DNA from 3 places in the Flavobacterium sp. 9 genome. Region 2 is predicted to be linked to each of the others. Evidence: riboswitches for the same ligand, from Rfam matches in the RefSeq annotation. Region 2 holds a riboswitch; each other region holds the start of a gene.

Evidence for each region. A riboswitch is a leader RNA that binds a small molecule or an ion and turns the genes downstream of it on or off. The one in region 2 is predicted to bind cobalamin.
Region 1: it holds a riboswitch for cobalamin, as region 2 does, so the genes downstream of both, CLU81_RS23220 (TonB-dependent siderophore receptor) here and CLU81_RS07780 (TonB-dependent siderophore receptor) in region 2, are expected to answer to the same signal.
Region 3: it holds a riboswitch for cobalamin, as region 2 does, so the genes downstream of both, CLU81_RS14820 (DUF5074 domain-containing protein) here and CLU81_RS07780 (TonB-dependent siderophore receptor) in region 2, are expected to answer to the same signal.

Annotation. Positions count from the first base shown of each region.
Region 1 is NZ_PEEU01000001.1:5,547,057-5,555,253, forward strand. Features, by position in the region: gene CLU81_RS23205 (ABC transporter ATP-binding protein) at 1-314, shown strand, start outside; gene CLU81_RS23210 (ABC transporter permease) at 337-1,440, shown strand; gene CLU81_RS23215 (ABC transporter permease) at 1,440-2,558, shown strand; cobalamin riboswitch at 3,126-3,361, shown strand; gene CLU81_RS23220 (TonB-dependent siderophore receptor) at 3,506-5,512, shown strand; gene CLU81_RS23225 (YncE family protein) at 5,545-6,705, shown strand; gene CLU81_RS23230 (PKD-like domain-containing protein) at 6,728-7,864, shown strand; gene CLU81_RS23235 (hypothetical protein) at 7,972-8,197, opposite strand, start outside.
Region 2 is NZ_PEEU01000001.1:1,996,082-2,004,278, forward strand. Features, by position in the region: gene CLU81_RS07750 (DUF5522 domain-containing protein) at 1-37, shown strand, start outside; gene CLU81_RS07755 (four helix bundle protein) at 69-455, shown strand; gene cobU (bifunctional adenosylcobinamide kinase/adenosylcobinamide-phosphate guanylyltransferase) at 479-988, shown strand; gene cobT (nicotinate-nucleotide--dimethylbenzimidazole phosphoribosyltransferase) at 1,138-2,817, shown strand; gene CLU81_RS07770 (adenosylcobinamide-GDP ribazoletransferase) at 2,881-3,672, shown strand; gene cobC (alpha-ribazole phosphatase) at 3,657-4,193, shown strand; cobalamin riboswitch at 4,261-4,464, shown strand; gene CLU81_RS07780 (TonB-dependent siderophore receptor) at 4,491-6,344, shown strand; gene CLU81_RS07785 (YncE family protein) at 6,349-7,392, shown strand; gene CLU81_RS07790 (ABC transporter permease) at 7,507-8,197, opposite strand, start outside.
Region 3 is NZ_PEEU01000001.1:3,584,522-3,592,718, forward strand. Features, by position in the region: gene CLU81_RS14805 (alpha-amylase family glycosyl hydrolase) at 1-1,594, shown strand, start outside; gene CLU81_RS14810 (DUF6814 family protein) at 1,707-1,934, opposite strand; gene CLU81_RS14815 (MFS transporter) at 1,948-3,444, opposite strand; cobalamin riboswitch at 3,688-3,882, shown strand; gene CLU81_RS14820 (DUF5074 domain-containing protein) at 4,217-5,536, shown strand; tRNA gene CLU81_RS14825 (tRNA-Phe) at 6,021-6,093, opposite strand; gene CLU81_RS14830 (type III pantothenate kinase) at 6,198-6,932, shown strand; gene CLU81_RS14835 (hypothetical protein) at 6,925-8,154, shown strand.

The sequences.
Region 1 (8,197 bases), 3.6 Mb from region 2:
AGAAACTGGCATTTTCGACGGCGATTATTCATAAACCCGAAATTGTATTTCTGGATGAACCAACCGGAGGAGTTGATCCCGTAACGCGCAGACAGTTTTGGGATTTAATATATGAAGCCTCTGGAAACGGAATTACCATTTTTGTGACAACGCATTATATGGACGAAGCCGAATATTGCAACAGAGTTTCGATAATGGTTGATGGCAGAGTAGAAGCGCTTGATACGCCAACGAATTTAAAAAAGCAGTTTAATGTTGCAACAATGGATGAGGTGTTTTATCATCTTGCGAGAGAAGCAAAACGAGGAGAATAATTAGACGTGAATAACTAAGAATATGAAACAGTTTTTGACATTTGTAAGGAAAGAGTTTTTGCACGTACTGCGCGACAAAAAAACATTATTCATTCTTTTTGGGATGCCAATAGTGCAAATCCTGATTTTTGGTTTTGCATTGACAAACGAAGTGAAAAATTCGCAAATTGTTGTGGTAGATTATGCTAAAGATATGGCTTCGCAGGAAATCATAACTAAAATAGAAGCAAGTCGTTATTTTGAAATCACCAAAAGTCTTGCTGGAAGCAAAGAACTTGAAGCTGCTTTTAGAACCGGAGAAATCAAAATGGCCATTATATTTCCGGAAGGATTCAACAATCAATTATTACATCAGAATAAAGCCCAGATTCAGGTTATTGCAGATGCTTCAGATCCAAATAATGCGACAACATTAACCAATTATGTATCATCGATAATAAGCGATTATCAGGCACAAATGAACGAGAATGTGCCGGTTCCTTATCAAATCAAGCCCGAAGTAAAAATGTTGTATAATCCGCAGTTAAAAGGCGCTCCAAATTTTGTTCCCGGTGTTATGGCTTTGGTTTTGATGCTTGTTTGCGTGATGATGACGGCAATTTCGATCGTGAAAGAAAAAGAAACAGGAACGATGGAAATTCTTTTGGTTTCGCCCTTTAAACCTCTTATGGTAATACTCTCAAAAGCAGTTCCGTATCTTTTGCTTTCAATGATAAATGTGATTTCTATTTTATTATTGAGTGTTTTTGTACTCGATCTTCCTATTGCGGGGAATATTTTCTTGCTTTTTGCCGAAAGTACTTTGTTTATTATCACTTGTTTAACGCTTGGAATATTTATTTCGGTGAAAACAGATTCACAGCAAACCGCAATGTTGATTTCGTTACTAGGAATGCTTTTACCAACGTTGCTTTTCAGCGGATTTATGTTTCCAATAGAAAATATGCCAGTCCCTTTGCAATGGTTTTCCAATATAGTGCCTTCAAAATGGTATTATATTATCGTAAAAGGTATTATAATCAAAGGATTAGGGTTTTCATTTGTATGGAAAGAGACGCTGATTCTATTTGGAATCACGGTTTTCTTATTGATAATTAGCCTTAAAAGCTTTAAAATACGTTTGTAATGAGAATTATAAAATTTTTGCTTGTCAAAGAATTTAAACAAATATTTCGTAATCGCGCAATATTGGCCGTTATAATGGTAATGCCGGTTATGCAGCTTATTATTTTACCGCTTGCTGCGAATTATGAAATCAAAAACATCAATCTGGCAGTTGTAGACAATGATCGATCTGATTATTCGAGAGATTTGACCAATAAAGTTGTTGCGTCAGGATATTTTAAACTTCGCAGTTACAACGATTCTTATAAACAAGCTTTTACTCAGGTCGAAGAAGATCGCGCCGATTTAATTCTGGAAATTCCACATGGATTTGAACAAGATTTGATACGCGAAAATCATCAACAGCTTTTTATTGGCGTAAATGCCATAAACGGAACAAAAGCGGGATTAGGCGCGGGATATATTGCCGACATTATAAGAGATTATAATAGTAATCTAAGCCTAAAAAATAACCCAAAAGGAAGTTTTAATCCAATTCCTCAAATAGAAATTGCGTCGTCAAATTGGTACAATCCGCATTTGAATTACAGATTGTATATGGTTCCGGGAATATTGGCGATTTTGGTAACGCTTGTTGGAGGATTTTTGTCGGCATTAAATATTGTAAAAGAAAAAGAAGCCGGAACAATCGAACAAATCAATGTTTCGCCCGTCAAAAAATATCACTTTATATTAGGAAAACTGATTCCGTTTTGGATTCTGGGCAATGTTGTATTTACCTTAGGATTATTGGTTGGATGGCTGTTTTATGGAATAATTCCGTTAGGAAATCTATTGGTTTTATACGCTTTTGTATGCGTTTATTTATTGGCGATTTTGGGTTTTGGTTTACTGATTTCAACCATTTGCGAAACGCAGCAACAAGCGATGCTTATTATGTTTTTCTTTGTCATGATATTTGTTTTAATGGGCGGTTTATTTACGCCAATTGATAGCATGCCGGATTGGGCAAAAACGGTTTCGAAATTTAATCCCATAAGTTATTTTATTGATGTTATGCGAATGGTAATCATCAAAGGAAGCGGTTTTAGGGATATTTCAAAACATATTCTGATTATAATAGGTTTTGCAATTGTATTGAATTTGGCTGCAATTCTTAATTACCGAAAAACATCTTAAAATAAAGTAAGTCAGTTTGATAAAATATTGATTTTTATTTGGTTAGTTGATTTAAAATTAAGTATTTATTCTTTATTTGGATCACTATAAATGAATTAAATTTGATTCGAAGATTAATCTCGCAAAGACGCAAAGTTTTGGTCATTTTGATTTCTATGATAAAATTATTTTTTAGGAGCTAATCCCGCTATCCGTTTCAATCTTTTGTGGCTCCCGAAGCCTCGGGACCGCCACAAAAGGATTTTCACTTCTATCGGGGCTAGGACAATCATTTTCATAATAGTATTCTCGTCTAGTTTGTCATTTCGAGGAACGAGAAATCTCCACAAGTAGCTCGACAAAGATTGGTGACTTTGATTACGGAGTTACTTGTGGAGATTTCTCGTTCCTCGAAATGACAAAATCTTTGCGATTTTATGTCTTTACAAGAAATTTGGTCACTATAATATGTGTTTAATTAATTACTTCTAATAATCTAGTTTTATTTTTAAAGCATTAACTTTTAGATGTATAGACTTCTATTTTCTGTTTTTTTTAAGAAATTAGATATTAACTGATGTGTTTATGTATCTTTGCGCTCGCAATGGTTTAGCTATTCTTTTCGAGTTTAGCTGACGAAGAGGGAATCAGGTGCAAATCCTGAACAAGCCCGTTACTGTAAATTCCATGCAACATTTTGACTGATTCAATCGCTTTTTAAGCCTTTGAAATCGAATCTTTTGCCACTGCATTTTTTCTAAATGTGGGAAGGCTGATCAAAATGGGAATAAGTCAGGAGACCTGCCAATGCTTATAATTTCAAACTCTCGTGGACCAGAGTTTTGAGACAAACACAAATATCAAACTAACATTTGATTTCGATTTTACCGTTAACAACTATTTAGTTAAATAGAGTATTTTTTATGCACTTATGTGAACATAGGCGTTTGCGTCTAATACATAGTGGATTGTTTGTATTTGCATGGATTTTATTTTTGAATCCGATGTATGGACAAGATAATCCTCTGAAAAATAATAAGGAGTCAGATTCTTTAAAGAAACATCAATTGAATGAGGTTATTGTAACCACAAGCAAGCGTGAATTTAAGGTAGAATCTCCTATGCCTGTCCAAATATTGTCAGGAAAACAGCTTGAAAAACTAAATAGTCTTTCTGTTGCAGATGCTGTGCGTTATTTTTCGGGTGTGCAACTAAAAGATTATGGCGGAATTGGCGGTTTAAAAACTATAAATGTCAGAAGTTTAGGAAGTGCTCATACAGCAGTTTTTTATGACGGAATGAGTGTTGGAAATGCGCAAAACGGACAAGTAGATCTCGGAAAATATTCACTGGATAATATCGAAGCCATTGAATTGTATAATGGACAAAAATCTACTATTTTTCAGCCTGCACGAGGTTTTTTCTCTTCGAATACGCTTTTCTTAAAAACAAAAATTCCTGATTTCTCTTCTGGAAAAACCACAAAAATAAGAGTTGGCGTAAAAACGGGTTCGTTTGGACTTTTTAATCCTTCTTTTCTATATCAACAAAAATTATCGTCTAATTTCTCTCTTACAGCAAGTACAGAATGGCTTAAAGCCGATGGAAAATATAAGTACAGATACCAAAAGACGAATGGTTATGATACAACGGCTGTCAGGCAAAATGGCGATATCACGGCTTTAAGAAGTGAATTGGCATTACAGGCAAAAGTTGGAACTACGGGTCAGGCTACATTAAAAGCTTATTATTATGATTCTGAACGTGGACTTCCGGGAGCGATTTTAGCCAATAAATATGAATATGTACAGCGGCAATGGGACAGAAATTTCTTTGTTCATGGTTCTTTTCAAAATTCATTTTCGAAGAATTACGAACTGCTTGCCAATATAAAATTCAGCAGAGATTATAATCGGTACATTGATCCTGATTATAAAACATTGCAAGGCGCGCTGGATAATAAATATTATCAAAATGAATTTTATGCTTCTGTTGTAAATCAATATACGATCAAGGAATGGTGGAAAGTTTCTTTGGCAACAGATTTTTCGATCAATACACTTACTGCTAATTTATACCGATTTCCATATCCAACCAGATATTCTTATTTGGGCGCATTATCTACAGAAATGCATTGGTCAAGACTTGATATTCAGGCAAATTTGTTAGGCGCATATGTCGACGAACAGGTTAAATATTATCAGCAAGGAGATAGTCAGCACGTTTTTTGTCCGGTTGTATCCGCTTCTTATCAACCTTTTGATACTAAAAAATTCAGGGTTAGAGCATTTTATAAAGAATCTTTCAGAATGCCAACTTTCAATGATTTGTATTATACTTTTATCGGAAACAGCTCTTTAAAACCTGAATTTACTACGCAATATGATTTTGGTTCCACTTATATTATTGAGCCGAAAAAGTTTCTGCAATCGGCTTCCTTTCAGGCAGATGTATATTATAATCACGTAAAAGACAAAATTGTTGCGATGCCATCTGCCAATTTATTTCGATGGACGATGATGAATCTTGGGGAAGTTGATATCACAGGTTTTGAATTGAATACCAATTTTGTATTCCGTTTTCCGGAAGAAATATTTCTGGATTTGGGCTTGAGTTATACGTATCAAAAAGCAATTGATGTTACGCCAAAAGGCACAACTTACGGAGATCAGATTCCGTACACGCCAATGAACAGCGGAACAGCAACTTCGTCTATAAGCTGGAAAAACTGGCAGTTGAACTACAGCTTTATTTATACCGGAGAACGATACAGTCAGAAAGCCAATATTCCTGTAAATTATGTAAAACCTTGGTATACCAGCGATATGGCTTTGATTTGGGATGGAAAATTCCTGAAACTTCCAACAAAAGTAGGAGCGGAGGTCAACAATATATTCAATCAATATTATGATGTGGTTTTAAATTTTCCGATGCCAGGGAGAAATTATCGCCTGAGTATGTCAGTAAATTTTTAATGTAAAAGATACTAATAATTAAATTTTCTATTATGAAAACAAACTTCAAGTTTTTGATTCTATTGGTTTTAATAGCGATGAGTTTTCAAGCGTGTCAGCAAGATGATCCTATTATCCCAGAAGAGGTAGTTGTTTTGCCTCCGGAAACGGTTACAAGCGTCGACGGATTTTATCTCCTTAACGAAGGAAATATGAATATGAACAAATCGTCATTAGACTATTATGACTATCAGTCCGGGACTTACAGACGAAATGTTTATGGTCAGGCAAATCCGGAAGCGACTTTAGGCTTGGGAGATGTGGGAAATGATATTGGTATTTACGGATCAAAAGTTTATGCTGTGATCAATAACTCAAATAAGATCGAAGTTATGGATGCTGCAACAACTAAACGTATTAAAGTTATTGATGTAAAAAACTGCCGTTATGTAACTTTTGCAAACGGAAAAGCCTACGCAAGTGCTTACGATGGCGAAGTACAATTGGGAGAAAATTCGCCAAATGGTTTTGTTGCCGAAATCGATACGACATCACTTAAGATTACAAGAACGGTAAAAGTAGGACGTCAGCCTGAGGAAATGGCGATTGTTGGTGACAAATTATACATCGCAAATTCCGGCGGATATAGTCCGCCAAATTATGAAAGAACAGTTTCTGTAATTGACTTAAAAACCTTTACAAAAATCAAAGATATTGATGTTGCAATTAACCTTCACAGACTGGAAGCAGATGCTGACGGAGATATTTATGTAAGTTCTCGTGGTGATTATTACAATATTCCTTCAAAACTTTTTGTAATCGATACAAAAACAGATAAAGTAAAGAAAACCTTTGATATTGCTTGTGCTAATCTTTCTATCGTTGGCGATAAAGGTTACATAATTGGATCAGAATTTAGTTATGTCACTTTCAAATGGAAAATAAATTATTCTATGATCGACGTAAAAAATGAGACTTTACTTGAAGGAAGTTTTTTACCAAAAGCAGTTAGTGATCAAATTAAAACGCCTTACGGACTTGCGGTTGATCCTTTTTCGCTAAATGTTTACGTAACAGATGCCGGTGATTATGTTTCGCCAGGAAAACTGTATTGCATCGATAAAAACGGAGAAACCAAGTTTACTGTAATTACAGGAGATATACCGGCTCATTTTGCCTTTAAACTAAAGAAAACAATCAAAAACAATAAATAACCTTTAAAATTTAAAAAAAAGAATGAAGAAGATTTTATTTACCTTGTCAATTGTCCTGTTCTTGGCGGGATGTTCTAAAGATGATGATGCTGTACAGAGTCCTCCGAAAATTGAAATTACGATTCCTGCAAATGGTTTTGTTACAGATAAAATGCAATGGTTCAGTGTTAAACCTCAAGTGGGAAGTGAGATAGAGAATACCTATAAATGGATCGTGAATGGCAAGGAAGTGTCAACAACCGCTGATTTATCTTATGTATTTGCAACAGCAGGAACTTATAATATTGAATTTAAAGCTAAAAATGGAGCAGGCGAAAGCTCGAAATCATTTACTGTTACAGTAAACGATAAAGCGTATTTGAACAGAATCAAAAATGTGTTCGATTTCTTTCCGGCGCCGGGACAATTCACCAATGGTTTACCTGAATATATTGCGGGAGATACTGATGAAACCATGCGAGCAAAAGCTGAAAAAGCAATCACGACCGATAATAGCATGATTACTCTTGGAGGATTTGGAGGTTATGTAACCTTTGGTTTTGATCATACGGTTATTAATAAAGAAGGAAATGATTTTATCGTACTTGGAAATGCTTTTTCAAATTGGGCAGAACCTGGAATTATAATGGTTTCGATCGATGCTAACGGAAATGGAAAACCAGATGATGAATGGTTCGAAATTGCGGGTTCTGAGCATAAAAAAGCAACTACAATTAAAAACTACGAGATAACATATTACAAACCTGCTACAGAGCCGGAAGATCCAAGTGAACCAAATTATATTCGCTGGACGGATAATCAGGGAAAAACAGGTTATGTTTCGAAAAATCCTTTTCACAGTCAGCCTTTTTATCCATCTTGGAAAGGAAGTACGATTACTTTTAAAGGAACATTTTTGCAATCTAATGCATTCGATCAATCAGGAACGGGAAGTTACTGGGTTTGTCCGGCATATGATTGGGGTTACGCAGATAACTGGTCTAATACTGATGACAAATCGCAAATTGATATCAATTGGGCTGTAAACTCAAAAGGAGAACCTGTAAAACTAAAAGGTATTGACTTTGTAAAAGTTTATAATTCGAATCGTGCAGAAGCAGGTTGGTTAGGAGAAGTTTCTACGGAAGTTACAGGATTTAAAGATTTGAATTTACCGTAAATTATTATTATTATTATTATTCAGAATCTTATTAAAGAATATTAAATAGTAAACCCGACAAGTTTTTAAAAGCTTGTCGGGTTTGTTTTTTAGATTTCGGAATAAAATTATTCTTTATACAATATAATAGTTGCTTTATAACCAGTTCCAACATTCCATTGACTGGCTTTGATTACTTCGCCTTTTTCGTCATAAACCTGAAACTCGGCTGTATTTGGTGATGCAGAACCTTCATTTAAAGCTTCAAAATCAATTTTGTTGATTCCTTTTACCAGAGTTATTTTGAATCCCTGAAATTCACCATTTAAACTTACTTCTTTTTCAATCACTTTA
Region 2 (8,197 bases):
TTGTTGCGGAAACGATTGTCGTCATTGCCCGTATTAAATTGTTGATTATAAATTATTAATTGTTAATTATGAAGAATAACGTTATTAAAGATAAAAGTTTTGATTTTGCTATTCGAATAGTTAAGTTATATCAATATCTCTCTCTTGAGAAAAAAGAATTTATACTTTCAAAGCAGCTCTTAAGATCGGGAACAAGTATTGGGGCAATGGTGCGAGAAGCAGAACATGCCGAAAGTAAAAATGACTTTATTCATAAATTTGCAATTGCTCAGAAGGAAGCTAACGAATCTGTTTATTGGCTTGAATTATTAAACGCAACTGATTACTTAAGCAAAAAAGAGTTTGAGAATATTAATAATGATGCAATTTCAATATTAAAATTAATAACCAGCATTATTAAAACTACTAAAAGTCAACTCATTTCTAAACAGCCTCTACTTAAAATTCACAACTAACAATTTACAATTAATAATTAAAAATGATTTACTTAATTACCGGAGGCGAGCGATCAGGAAAAAGCAGTTATGCTCAAAACTTAGCACTGCAACTTTCAAACGCTCCAATATATGTGGCAACCGCCAGAAAATGGGATGCAGATTTTCAGAACAGAATCGACAGACATCAGCAAGAACGCGATGAACGCTGGACGAATATTGAGAAGGAAAAACATTTAAGCGAAATTGATTTTAGCGGAAAAGTTGCCCTGATTGATTGTGTAACACTTTGGTTGACGAACTTTTTTATCGATCATAAAAATGATGTTCCTTTAAGTTTGGAAGAAGCAAAAAAAGAGTTTCTATCAATTGCTGCTCAGGAAAATGCAACCTTGATTATTGTGACAAACGAAATTGGAATGGGTGTTCATGCCGAAACTCATATTGGCAGAAAATTTACAGAATTGCAAGGCTGGATGAATCAGTTTCTTGCGTCAAATGCGAATGAAGTTGTGTTGATGGTTTCTGGAATTCCGGTAAAAATTAAAGGTTAACAATTGCAAAAATCAATATCAATTGCAATTTCAAAAATCAATGTCAATTAAAAAAATACAATCTTTTAAATTTCAAATTCCAACATCGTGAAGTATCTTTACACATAATGAAAAATTGAGATTGAAATTGATTTTTGAAATTGAAAATTATGAGTTATTTAGATGATATCTTAAAATCCCGACGCGATACCCGACATTTTACGACGGATGAAGTTCCTGACGAGGTAATCGAAAAGGCTTTACAGGCTGGACATTGGGCGCCTTCGGTTGGATTAACGGATGCTACAAGATATTATATTATAAAATCTGCCGAAGTCAAAAATGCTGTAAAAAATCTATTTTTAGACTACAATAAAAAAGCAGAAGAACTTACCGATAATCCGGAACAAAAAGAACATTATAAATCGTTGAAACTTGAGGCAATCGAAGAAGCTCCAATTGGACTAATCATTGCTTATGATCGATCTGTTTTAAATCAGTTTACAATTGGAACCGTTGGAAGTAACGAAGCGGTGAAATTTAGCTCTGTTTGTGCAGCACAAAATATTTGGCTTTCGCTTACAGAACAAGGTTACGGAATGGGTTGGGTTTCGATTTTGAATTATTATCAGTTTAAGAAGATTCTGGATTTACCTGATAATATTGAGCCTTTGGGTTATTTCTGTATCGGAAAACCTGCAACGAATTACGATAATCAACCGATGTTGCAACAATTGCATTGGAAACAAAAATCTGAAACTCCGGATTGTAAAGAAATTAAACAAATAATTCAGAATCCTGTTTTAGATTTTGAATCAAAAACTCAAATTCAAGTTGAAAACAAAAGTAATTTCAGCACTCTTTTACAAGACAAAATAGATTCTAAAACGAAACCTATTGGTGCTTTGGGAACTCTGGAAACATTAGCTTTTCAGATGGCAACAGTTTTTGAAACTTTAATTCCAAAAATAACAAACCCAAATATTGTCGTTTTTGCTGCTGATCACGGTATTGCAAATCATGGCGTCAGTGCATATCCGCAAGATGTGACGCGACAAATGGTTGGTAATTTTCTGGAAGGTGGCGCTGCAATAAATGTGTTTTGTAATCAAAATAATATTCAATTATCAATTGTAGACGCTGGCGTTAATTATGATTTCCCTACAAATGCTAATCTTATTCACGCTAAAATTGCAAAAGGAACTCAATCCTTTTTGCATATTCCGGCAATGAGCGAAACTGAATTGCAATTGTGTTTCGAAAAAGGGAAATCAATCGTTACGAATATTGCAAAAACAGGTTCGAACTGCATTGGTTTTGGCGAAATGGGAATTGGAAATACTTCTACAGCGTCTGTTTTAATGAGCCTGTTAACTGGTTTTTCTATCGAAGAATGCGTCGGAAAAGGAACTGGTGTTGAAGATAAGAAATTACTTCAGAAACAAGATTTACTAAAAAAAGCAATTGAAAATTATTCCGGTCAAGCCGAATTAAAACAGCAATTGGCTTATTTTGGTGGTTTTGAAATTATTCAAATGGCAAGCGGAATGTTAACGGCTTTTGAAAACAAAATGCTTATTTTGGTAGACGGTTTTATTTGTAGTGTTGCTTTTTTAATCGCTTCAAAAATAAATCCTGATATTCATAAAAATGCTGTTTTCTGTCATTGTTCTGCTGAAAAAGCGCATCAAAAACTATTAAATTATTTAAATGCAAAACCTATTTTAAACCTCGATTTGCGTCTTGGCGAAGGAACGGGTTGTGCTGTTGCTTTCCCAATTTTAAAATCGGCTGAAGCTTTTTTGAATGAAATGGCAAGTTTTGAAAGCGCTGGAGTTAGCAGGAAATAGAAAAATCCAATATCAATGGCAAATTTCAATATCAATTAAAAAAATAAAAAATCAATTTCTTAAATGAAAAAAGAACTACATATCTTCTTTACCTGTTTAATGTTTTACACCAGAATTCCATGTCCAAAAAACATTGATCACAATCCTGATTATTTGAATAAAGCAACCCGATATTTCCCTTTCATTGGTTGGATTGTTGGAGGTATTTCTTTTTTAGCATTCTATCTTTTTTCACTTTTTTTATCTACCGAAACAGCTGTAATCTTAGCTATTATTGCTTCGATATTGACAACCGGAGCTTTTCATGAAGATGGATTTGCTGATGTTTGTGATGGTTTTGGCGGAGGCTGGACCAAAGAAAAAATTCTAATGATTATGAAAGACAGCGCCATTGGTGCTTATGGAGCAATTGGTTTAGTTTTGCTCTTTTTATTGAAGTTCAAATTGCTTTCAGAATCTATTTTGCTATTCGATGGTAAAAACTCTTATCTTCTTATTCTCCTTTTATTTGTTTCTGCTCACGCTTTGAGTCGTTTGGCTGCAATTTCAATTATTTTCACGCATGAATATTCTCGTGATGATGCTTCGAGTAAAAGCAAACCAATTGCTAAAAAACATACTTGGAAAGAAATTTCAGGATCATTTTTCTTCGGATTACTTCCGTTGTTGGTTTTCTCTTATTTTCAATATAAATTTCTCTTGGCTTTAATTCCGGTTTTTATAATGCGTTATTTTTTAGCCCGATATTTCCAGAATTGGATTGATGGCTACACAGGAGATTGCCTTGGCGCAACGCAGCAGGTTTGTGAGGTTGTTTATTATTTAAGTATTCTATTGGTATGGAAATTTATCTAGTTCGTCACACTGAAACTGTTTGTGAAAAAGGCATTTGTTACGGACAATCTGATGTAGATCTGGCAGAACCTTTTGATTTAGTTTTTGAAAACATTCTTTCGCAATTACCTTCAGAAGCTATTATTTTCTCAAGTCCTTTAAAACGTTGTGTTATTCTGGCTGAATATATCGAGAAGAATATCAAAACTATTTCTTTTGAAAAAGAAGAGCGTTTAATGGAAATGAATTTTGGCGATTGGGAATTGAAAAACTGGGATAATATTCCACAAGAAGAACTTAATCCCTGGATGGAAGATTTTGTCAATATTAAGGTTTCGAATGGAGAATCTTTTGTTGAATTACATCAAAGAGTTGGAGATTTCTTATCTGATTTAATTTCAAAAAAAATAACAAATCCTATTATTCTTGTAGTGCATGCCGGCGTTATACGAAGTATTTTATGTCATCAAACTTCATTGCCTCTAAAAGATGCTTTCAACAACAAGGTAGACTTTGGTCAAGTAATAAAAATAGTACTTTAAACACCATTTTGTTTAGAATTTGTTTTAAAAAGTGAAACAAATTTGAAAATTCGATAATTTTAACTTTATCTTTGCACGAAATTAAGGTTGTGTTCATTTTTAACACATTAAAAGGGAATCAAGTAATAATTCTTGAGCTGTACCCGCAACTGTAAGCTTTGTTCTGAAAAGAATGCTTGTTGTAACTACAAAACCACTGCTCGCCCCGGCGAATGGGAAGGTAAACAACAAGACGCAAGCCAGGAGACCTGCCTTTGTAACGAATATCGAGCTCTCGGGAAAAAGAGTTTAGAAATTATGACTTTAAAAAAACGGTTTGCTTTTTGTTTATTGCTGTTGTGCCAAATTATTTCGGCGCAGAACGACTCTATTACCAAATTGAAAGAAGTCGTAGTTTCTGACGCAAATCTTAAAAAATACTCCAATTCACAATCCGTTTTAAAGCTTAATGATTCTGTCATTAATAAAAATGAGGCTTTATTAACGGATCTTTTAAACTTTAATTCCACTATTTATTTTAAAGAATACGGCCGTGGAATGCTTTCTACAGTCTCTTTTAGAGGAACTACTGCATCACAAACCGCAGTAATCTGGAACGGAATTAATATCAATTCTCAGATGAACGGAAGTACTGATTTCAATACTATTTCTGGCTCTGATTATAATTCGATAAGTGTAAAAGCTGGTGGCGGAAGTGTTATTTATGGAAGCGGAGCCGTTGGAGGAACTGTACATTTAAACAACGATTTGGCATTTTATAGTCGGTTTGAGACTAATTTAAAACTTGATTACGGAAGTTTCAATACTATTGGAATCAATTTTAAAACTAATATTTCGAATGAAAAATGGAGCGCGCAAATTGGCTTTTCAAAAAATAGTTCGACAAATGATTACAAATACATCCATAAATACAACTGGAAAGGCGAACAACGCTGGAATCAAAACGGTCAGTATGATATAATAACTATGAGCGCAAATGTTGGTTACAAATTTGACGCAAAAAATAGTTTGAAATTATACACTCAAACTTCTAATACAGATAGAAACACTTCTTTAGTATCTGAAACGGAAACTAAAACCAGATATGTAAATGGTTTTAACCGAAACTTATTAGAATATGACGGCGATTATGGAAAGTTTACCACTAATCTGAAAGCAGCATATATATTCGAAAACTATCAATATTATCCTGATAATGCGATTAATTTTTTCACTTATGGAAAAACAGAAAGCTTTATCACAAAAGCAGATTTAGGATATAAAATTTCTAAATCAACACAAATAAACGGAGTTCTGGATTACAACAGAACTAAAGGTTACGGAACTGGTTTTGGAGATCACGTTAGAGAAATTAGTTCGGCTGCTTTATTGGTTAAACAAGATGTTTCGACAGATTGGAAAAATGAATTCGGAATTAGAAAAGAGTTTACAGACAATTATCAATCTCCTCTCCTATTTTCTTTAGGATCTTCGTATCAATTTAGCAAATTGTATAATCTGAAATTGAATTTATCACGAAATTTCAGAATCCCGACTTTTAATGATTTGTACTGGGAACAAGGCGGAAATCCAAATTTAAAACCTGAAAGTTCTTATCAGGCAGAAATTGGTAATGTTTTCACTTTCAAAAATATATCATTGACTCAAACCTTTTATTACATGAAAATAAAAGATTTATTGCAATGGATTCCGGGAAGCAACGGTATTTGGTCTCCACAAAATACGGATAAAGTAAATAGTTATGGTGCTGAAACATTATTAAGCTGGAAAAAACAGTTTGGTAAAAACATCTTTGCCGCAAATGCCACTTATGCTTATACGGCTTCAAAAAATGATGAAACCAAAAAGCAGCTTTTCTATGTTCCGTTAAATAAAGTAACTGGATCTGTTTCTTATTCCAGAAATAGAATTTCAGCTTATTATCAATTTATGTTTAATGGTTTTGTTTATACAACCGAAAATAATGACCCGAAGGATATAATAAATGATTATAATGTTTCGAATATCGGAATTGACTATGATTTTAAATTTCTCGACACTTTCAAACTTGGTTTTCAAGTATTAAATCTTTTCAATAAAGAATATGAAAGTTTGGAATACAGACCTCAGCCAGGTCGCAATTTTAATATGTATTTAACCCTAAAATTTTAATATAATGAAGTTTAGCAAATTATTTTTAGTAGCACTTAGTGTTTCGCTATTTGTTTCGTGTTCAAACGATGATAACAATAATGATAATGATACTCCAAAAGGAGTTTATGACAATGGTTTTTTTATCTTAAATGAAGGAACTACAAAAGGTACTGTTTCATTTTCGACTGATGATTTGACTTCTTCTACCAAAGATGTTTACGCTGCTGCAAATGGAACTGATGTACTTGGGAAATATGTTCAAAATATATTTTTTAGTGGCGACAACGCTTATATTATTTCCGGTGGAGCCAACAATATTACAGTAGTTAACCGTTACACTTTTAAATTAATTACTAAGATCGAAACTGGTTTAAAAAACCCAAGATACGGAGTTGTAAAAGATGGTAAAGCGTATGTTACGAATGCAAATACGTATTCATACGAAAATGCTGCAACAGGAGATACAGATGATTATGTTGCCATAATTAATCTTACAACTAATACTTATGAGTCAAAAATCGACTTGAACACAACCGCTAACAGAGTGGTTTTGAAAGATGGAAAATTATATATCACAGATTCTTACAGTGATAAATTATCGATTGTTGATATTGCGACAAAAAAACTGGATGCTCCTGTACAAATTGGTAAAACCGGTGATTGTATTGAAGAAGAAAACGGAATTCTTTACATCTTAAAAGGTGGTTATGAAAATATCAGCGGACTTGTAAAAGTAAAAATAACAGACAAAACATTTACTGAATTTGCTTTTCCTGACAACTTAAAAGAAGCAGGATTTATGGATGTTAATGACAGTAAAATTTACTATACAGTAGGAAGTGCTGTTTATGTAATAAACACTAATGCTACGGCTCCATCTACAACACCACTTTTAACTTCTGCAGCAACTAATATATATGGATTTGCAGTTAAAAACAATCGTATTTATGTTGCGCAAGGAAACTTTAAGACAGATGGTACAGCTTACATTTATAATTTAACCGGTGCATTACAAAAAGAAGTAACTACCGGTATAGGAAGTAACGGTTTTTACTTTAACGATTAATATTTTTTAGAATTAGTTTTTGGATTTTACCAAAAAAGGGCTTTCATTTCTGAAAGCCTTTTTTTATATCTCGTCCTGAAATAAGTTGGCATAAAATCAACCTATTTTATGGAATTACGCTTCTTTAAGAACACTTTTCTTTTTAAAGTATAAGGCAATAAAAGCCAAAATAAAACAAACCAAACCTATAATTATCATGTTCCAAATAGGTTTTGTTGTTTGCGAAAAAGTTCCGTTTTCGATAATTAATATTCTAAAAGCTTTCAAAAAATGTGTTAGCGGAATCACATTTGAAATCAACTGAACTCCTTGTGGCATTTGACTTAATGGCCAGGTAAAACCGCTCAGGATAAAACTGGGAGTTGCGATAACCATTAAAATTTCTGTCGCTTTTAATTGACTTGGAACCAAAATACTAACCAGAATACCTATGAAAGAAACCGAGAGTACAAATATCCCTGCTATAAAAGTTAGCGGAAGCAAATTTTCGTAAAAAGGCAATCTAAACCATAAAGTAAAAAGCCAATAGATAAGCCAAATTCCGAAACTCATAATCATATAAGGAATGATTTTTACCGCTAAAAGTTTTAAAACCGAAGGGCATTTTTTGACCAAATCTTTAAAAGTTCCGTTTTCAAATTCAGAAGCAAAAGAAAGTGCTAATCCTAAAAGTAAAACTTGTTGAAGAACTGTCGCAAGAACTCCCGGCCATAAAAAATACATATAATTGGTACTTCGGTTGTATTTTTTTATAAAAGTAGTTTTGAAAGGTTCATATTGTGAAGCAAGTAAATTTTCCGGAACG
Region 3 (8,197 bases), 1.6 Mb from region 2:
GGAGTTTGAAGGCAATGAAAGCTGGGGTTATAATACTTCATTTCATATGGCTTTGGATAAATTTTACGGAACTTCAGATAAGCTAAAAGAGTTTATTGATTTATGTCATGAAAATGGAATTGCGGTGATTCTTGACGTTGCTTTAAATCACGCTTTTGGTCGTAATCCTATGGTTAGAATGTGGATGAATGATCCTGATGGAGACGGTTTTGGTTCGCCAACAGCTGAGAATCCTTATTTTAATACCGTTGCAAAACATACTTATAGTGTTGGAGAAGATTTTAATCACCAATCACTAAAAACACAAAATTATGTAGATCGTGTAATCAAACAATGGATTGAAGAATACAAAATTGATGGTTTCCGTTGGGATTTAACCAAAGGATTTACACAAGCTTGTACAGCATCAGACGAAGCTTGTACGAACAGATATCAGCAAGACAGAGTAGATATCTTAAAGAAATATGCTGATTATTCCTGGAGTCTTGATCCTACACATTATACCATTTTTGAACATTTAGGAACTGATGCCGAAGAGAAAGAATGGGCAAATTACAGAGTTACAGAAACGCCTAGTAAGGGAGTTATGATGTGGGGAAAAATGACAAATCAATACAATCAATTGTCAATGGGATACGCAACTGATAGCGATATTTCCAGAATGGCAAGTGCTAGTCGTGGTTTTACTGCAAACAGATTAATGGGATATGCAGAAAGTCATGACGAAGAGCGTTTGATGTATAAAAATGTTCAATACGGAGCTACAAGCGGATCTTATAACGTGAAAACATTAAATACAGCTTTATCAAGAATGTCTGCAATTGGTGCCGTTTCGTTATTAGTTCCTGGTCCAAAAATGATTTGGCATTTTGGAGAACTAGGTTGGGACAGTTCTATTTTTACTTGTAATAATAACACCGTAAATACAGATAATGATGCTGCTGCCGGAGATTGTAAATTAGATACAAAACCACAACCTCAATGGGTTAATAATTGGTTAGGAAACACGAATAGAAGCAAGATTTATAATGATTGGGCAAAAATGATTAATCTTAAAACTACAGAACCTGTATTTTTAGGAACTCCAACTATTTCAAGTCCAAATTCATTAAGTATCAATATCAAAATCAAGAATGATAATCTGACTTCGGCACAATTAAAAGACGTTGTGATCTTGGCTAATTTTGATCTTACGGCAAAAAATATTGCGACAGGTTTTCCATATGCAGGAACTTGGGTTAACTTAATGGATAACACAACTATTGTCGTTACGGATGTAAATGCAACTATAAGTATTCCAGCTGGAGAATATAGAATTTACGGTAACAAACAAGCGAATTTAGCAATTGAAGATTTCGAAAAAGGAAATTTAGTTAGTCTGTATCCAAATCCGGTTGCGAACTACTTTACTTTAGATATTGCAACAACCAAAGTTCAGGTTTATGCAATTTCAGGTCAATTGGTAAAAAGCTTTGCAACACATGGAAATTTAGATTTTCAGTTTGGAGTAAGCGATTTGAAAACAGGAATATATATTGTAAAAGCTTTTGACGAGAACGATAATGTTCGAGTAGCAAAGTTTATTAAAAAATAACTTTTAGAGTATAATCTGTATAGTCTGAAAAGTCTAATGTTTGGTTTTGTTTAGTAATTAAAAAGGGTTGTCTGGAAACAGACAACCCTTTTGAGTTAAAGTGTATTTTAACTTATTTCTTTTTGTGATTGTACTCGCCAATTACAGCAAAATAGCCAAAAGTTCCTAATCCTAAAACAATTAACGGAGTAAGAATAAAAAGAATAATGATGCCAAATACCAGGTCATCTTGTTTGTCTGAGAGTAATTTTGGTAACCCAAATTCAAAAATGCAAAAGTAAGTCGCGGCAATTGCGAGGAGTATCCATAAAACACCTAAAATTTGCTTAATCGTATTCATATTGTATATAGTATTAAAGGTGATTCGTTTTATTTTTATTATCGATATAAATCATTCCAATTACAAAGCAAACAGAAGCTATAATGATTGGATACCAAAGTCCTTCGAGATAAAATTCTGGTTTTCCGGCGTCTTTTGCATGTGTTACAAAATAGGTTGAAATCGCAGGAAGTAAACCTCCAAAAATTCCGTTTCCAACGTGATAAGGCAATGACATTGATGTATATCTGATTTTTGCCGGGAACATTTCTACCAAAAAAGCAGCAATTGGTCCGTAAACCATCGTAACAAAAAGCACCTGAATAAAAACCAGTAAAATCAAAGTCCATTCATCATTTGAATTAATATTTATTGACGTGCTAACCTGAGCTTCTTTTTTATTTACTACATACGATCTTTTTTCGATTAAGGATGTTCCGTCTGTAAATTCTTTTTTAATAGTGACAATCGAATCGTTGCTTTTTGTGATTTCTGTCGTTTGCTTTGTTTTTTCTATGATTTCAGTTTTGTAACTGACATCAGTTGTATTGTACATCATTTTATAGATAGGTCTGTAAAAGAAAATGGCAAGCAACATTCCGCCCATCATAATATATTTGCGTCCTACTTTGTCGCTCAGCCATCCAAAAACTATAAAAAACGGCGTTCCAATTAAAAGTGCAATTCCCAATAATCCATCAACTTGAGACGAATCTATATTCATTACAGTTTTCATGAAACTCATAGCATAAAATTGTCCTGTGTACCAAACAACGCCTTGTCCCATTGTAGCGCCAAACAACGCGAGTAATACAAATTTAAGATTGTATCGATTTCCAAAACTTTCTTTTAGCGGATTTGTGCTCGTTTTTCCTTCTTTTTTTGCTTTGGCGAAGACAGGAGATTCATCCATGTTTTTCCGAATCAAATACGAGACACCAACCATTGCAATAGAAACCCAAAACGGAACACGCCATCCCCAGGAATCAAAAGCTTCGGCAGAAAGAATATTTTTAGTAGCGAGAATAACCATTAATGAAATAAAAAGACCAACTGTAGCGGTGGTTTGAATCCAGGAAGTCCAATATCCTTTTTGTCCAACCGGAGCATGTTCTGCAACATAAGTAGCTGCGCCGCCATATTCGCCACCAAGAGCAAGTCCTTGTAATAAACGTAGAATTAAAACGAGTAAAGGTGCAAGAAAACCAATAGTTTCATAACTGGGAATACAACCAATTAAAAATGTAGAGCCTCCCATTAATAATAAAGTTGCCATAAAAGTATATTTCCGACCAATAATATCACCAAGTCTTCCAAAAAATAATGCTCCAAAAGGACGGACTACAAATCCTGCAGCAAAAGTGGCTAACGTAGATAAAAAAGCCGCAGTTGGATTGTCGCTTGGAAAGAATTTAGTGGAAATTACAACAGCTAAACTTCCAAAAATATAGAAATCGTACCATTCAATCATCGTTCCCATTGACGAGGCTGAAATTACTTTCCAAATGCCTTTTGTAGAATTTTTACTCATAAAATATTTTGTGTTTTTGATAATTAATTGAATAATTAAGTAACATTTTACGAATATATGAGATATTTTTTTATTTGTTCAATACTTTTTTAACAAAATTAGTTCACTTATTGACTTTGTTTTTCTTCTATCAGTAAATGCCTAATAATTCGAAATAAATTATAGATTGAAGATTATAGTGAGGGCTTCTAAATATAAAGAAGTGTTGTTTTCTTAAGAAAGAAAACACTAGTTTTGCAGAACAATTTTAAAACAGAAAATGGTTGTCATATTGAATAAATATTGACATTAAAAGGGAATTTGGTGTAACTCCAAAACTGTCCCGCAGCTGTAAGCTCATTAACTGAAACCCTTTAATACGTCACTTTTCATTTTTTGAAAGGGAAGGCTGGGTGTAGGGAGCAAGTCAGAAGACCTGCCATTTTTATAGTAATAAATAGCTTTCGGGGATTGAAGCTTGAATTAAAACCAATACTTTTTCACTCTATGTGATAATGGTATTGTTTGGTTATTCTATTCTCGTAAGCCATAAAAAGAGTTTATGAGATTTTTTTTCTGCAAATATGATATCGTAAAAACAATTTCCTGTTGGGTGTTTTTCTTTTCGATACATACTTTTTCTTCATTAAAAAAATCATTAAAACGTATCGTTGTACAAGATGTTTTGCTTTTTAAATAAAGGCAGACAGAAGCTTATTTTATAAAGCTTTTGCTGAAGATAAATTGTACATCGATTTAAAGATTTAAGTAATATAATTTTAAATATTTAATGATGAAAAACCAATTTTTTTCCAAGCAGTTAATTGCAATTGCTTCTTTAATGATCCTAACAGTTTCGTGTAATAATGATGACAATTTTACAGCTCCTCCAGCAATAAAAGGTCAGCAACAATTAAAAGACACTTTAACTATAGGAAAAGTACTAAAATTAAGTTCAAAATTAACAGATAGAAACAATGTTTCTTTCGAATGGGCCGTAGACGGAAAAGTTGTAGGATCTGATTCTACTTATGTTTTCAAACCAGAAACAAGAGGTGATTTTAAAGTTACAATGACGGCAAAAAATGATGGAGGAAAAACGTCTCTAACCTATAATCTTCTTGCATTAGGAGCTTATGAAAACGGTTTTTTCATGATCAACGAAGGTTGGTATGGACACGGAACAGGAACAGTTGGGTTTTATAGATATGATACAAAAAAAATCGAAGACAGTGTTTTTGTAAAAGCAAATCCAGGTAAAGATTTAAAACCGGAATCGTCTACATTAGAATTCGGAACGATCTTTAATAAAAAACTATACTTAGTTTCTAAAGTTGGCGGACCTGTTGTTGTTACAGATGCTTATACACTTAAAGAAGAAAAAAGAATTCCGGCTCAAGGCGGAAACGACTGGCGTGCGTTAGTTGGTATTGATCAAAATCAAGCATTATTGACTTCTGGGAATGGTATCTATAAGCTTAATCTAAATACAATGGCATTAAACGGACAAGTTGCTGGTGTTACAGGTCAGGTTGGAGATATTGTTAAAGTGGGTAATTATGTTTTTGCATTATCTGCTTCACAAGGAGTTATTGTTCTTAATGCTTCAACATTTGCAGTTGTAAAAACGATTCCGGCTATGGTTCTAGGATTTGCCGTTACCGATGATAAAAAAGTTTGGGCAGCGGGAGGCACAAACCTTATAAGTATAGATTCAAGTACGCTTGCAGTAACAGAAATTCCGTTAGGTTTTCAAGCTTATGGAAGCTGGGGAGCATGGCATCCGGGATCTATTACAGCAGCCAAAAACAATGTTTTTATTGCTAAAAACGGAAGTTGGAGTGGTGGTAAACAAGTTTATAAATATACTGGTACGGCTGCATCTTTGGCAACACCTTTTATTACTTTGACACAATCTAATATATTATATGGTTCAGGAATTGGTTACGATCGTCTGAAAAATACTTTGGTTGTAAATACAGTAAATGAAGGATTTGGAGCAAATTTCGCAATAAATAATCTTTACTTATTCAATGCTGATTCTGGTGTTAAAACAGAAACGGTAAGTTTCTCAGGATATTATTTCCCTGCAGTTTCTGTATTTCAACAATAATTTTTTTATTTCTTAACCGCAAAGCGCGCTAAGATTTACGCAAAGGTTCGCAAAGTTTAATTTATGACTTTGCGAACCTTTTTGCATATAATATTGTAACATAGCCCGAGGTTTCAACCTTGGGATACAAAATATATGCGATCATATACTGCGTCCCAAGGTTGAAACCTTGGGCTATGTTTTAAATACGGTTATCATTTTAGGGATTAAAACTTAGCGAATCTTTGCGGTTAAATAGATCAAGAGGAAATATTGTGGAGAAATATATAACCACAAAGAACACAAAGATTTTTTAAGGTAGAGGTTTTATAAAAACACAAAGTTCGCAAAGCGTTGTGTTGATCTAGCTTTGCGAACTTTGTGTTTGTTAACCACAATCCAAGACAAAAAATCTTAGTGAACTTTGCGGTTAAATCCGATGCAATTAAGCTTTTCATGAAAATATTTAAAAACAAAAAACCCGAATATTTCTATTCGGGTTTTGTGGTACCTCCAGGGATCGAACCAGGGACACATGGATTTTCAGTCCATTGCTCTACCATCTGAGCTAAGGTACCTTTGTGTGCTTATTGCGGGTGCAAAGATAGAATCATTTTCCGTTTATCCAAAACATTTTTTTAAAAAAATCAATTCGTATCTTCGCAGAGGTAAAAAAATAAATATGGTTTTAGCAATCGATGTAGGTAATACAAGAATTAAAGCTTCTGTCTTTGAGGATAATAATGTTTTGGAAAGTTTTGTTTTTGATAAAAATGAGCTCGAAAAAAATATTGAAAAAATTTTAAAAAAATTTCCAAATTGCTCTGATTTGATCGTCGCTTCGGTTGGAAATATCGAAAAACAATCTTTTTTAGCTTTCGAAAAAACACTAAATATTCATTTTTTTACACACGAAGATCTTTTTCCTTTCACAAATAAGTACGCTACTCCAAAAACTTTAGGAATTGACAGAATGATTTTAGCTTCCGGAGCAACTTTACAGTTTCCGGAACAAAATAGATTAGTAATTGATGCAGGAACTTGTATTACCTATGATTTCATCGACGAAAATGACAATTATTTGGGCGGAGCAATTTCTCCGGGCCTACGTTTAAGGTATGAAGCACTCCACAATTTCACAGCCAGATTGCCGTTACTGACTTTAGAGGCACCTGAATCCTATATAGGAGACACGACTGCACAAGCCATTCATTCGGGAGTTGTCAATGGCTTCGTCTATGAGATTGATGGTTTTATCGATGAATATCGAGCAAACTTTTCAAATTTTATAATAATTTTAACGGGAGGTGATGCAGAATTTTTGGCTAAACGATTAAAAAATACCATATTTGCCAATTCAAATTTCTTACTGGAGAGTTTGAACCAAACATTTCAATATAAAATCGACAATGATTAAAAAAATTATAGTAAGCGCTTGTTTGCTTATCTCGTTCGTTTCATTCGCTCAACAAGGAACTGCTTCTCCTTATTCTTTCTACGGAATTGGGGATGTAAGGTTCAAAGGAACTCTTGAATTCAGATCTATGGCAGGAGTTGCAGTGGAGCAGGATAGTATTCACTTAAACATTGAGAATCCCGCGAGTTATGCCAGTTTAATTCAGACAACTTTTAGTGTTGGAGGAACTTTTGGAACTTCAAACTTAAAAACTAGTCAGGAAACTGCAAAAGCACAAAGAACTACTTTTGATTATTTGGCGATAGGAATTCCGATGGGGAAATTCGGTGCAGCATTTGGTCTGATCCCGGTATCTTCAGTTGGATATAAAATTAGAAACGACAGAACGGATACTGAAGGAGCTACAAGTTCTCAGCTTAGTGGAACCGGTGGAATTAATAAAGTGTTTTTTGGTTTAGGTTATAAAATCAGACCAAATTGGAATATTGGTGCAGATGCTCAATATAACTTCGGAAAAATCACAACAACAAGTGTAGAACTTCTTACAGGCGTTCAAAACTCAACTGCAGAAACAAATGCAGCAGAGTTGTCAGGTCTTAGTTTTAATATTGGTACAATGTATCAAACTAAGCTTACTCAAAAATTACAGTTATTTACTAGCTTGAATTATACTTTTGCAACTAATTTAAGTTCAAATACAACAAGAACTATTTCTGTTGATGGAGATTCTACTCCAATAGTATTTGATCCGCACGGTGATGATTTGAAATTGCCAAACAAAGTGACATTTGGTGCAGGTATTGGTCAGGCAAGAAAATGGTTAGTTGGTACTACAATGGCTTTTCAAGGCGATGGACAATTTGCGAATTACTATAATTCAGAGCAAAATGTACGTTATGAAAAATATCAAAAATATGCAGTAGGAGGATATTATATTCCAAATTATACTTCTTTCTCAAATTATTTTAGCAGAATTACTTATAGAGCAGGATTGAAATACGAGAAAATTGGTTTAATAATCAATAATGAATCTATAAAAGATGTTGGTATGACTTTAGGAGCAGGAGTTCCAATTCCTGGATCTTTTTCGAATGTAAACTTTGGTGTTGAATTTGGAAAAAGAGGTACTGTTTCTTCAAACCTGGTTCAGGAAAATTATGTAAACTTTAGCGTAAGTTTCTCTTTTAATGACAGATGGTTTATTAAGAGTAAATATAATTAAACATAAAATCTTATGTTTTTTTAAGCACATACAATTTACTACA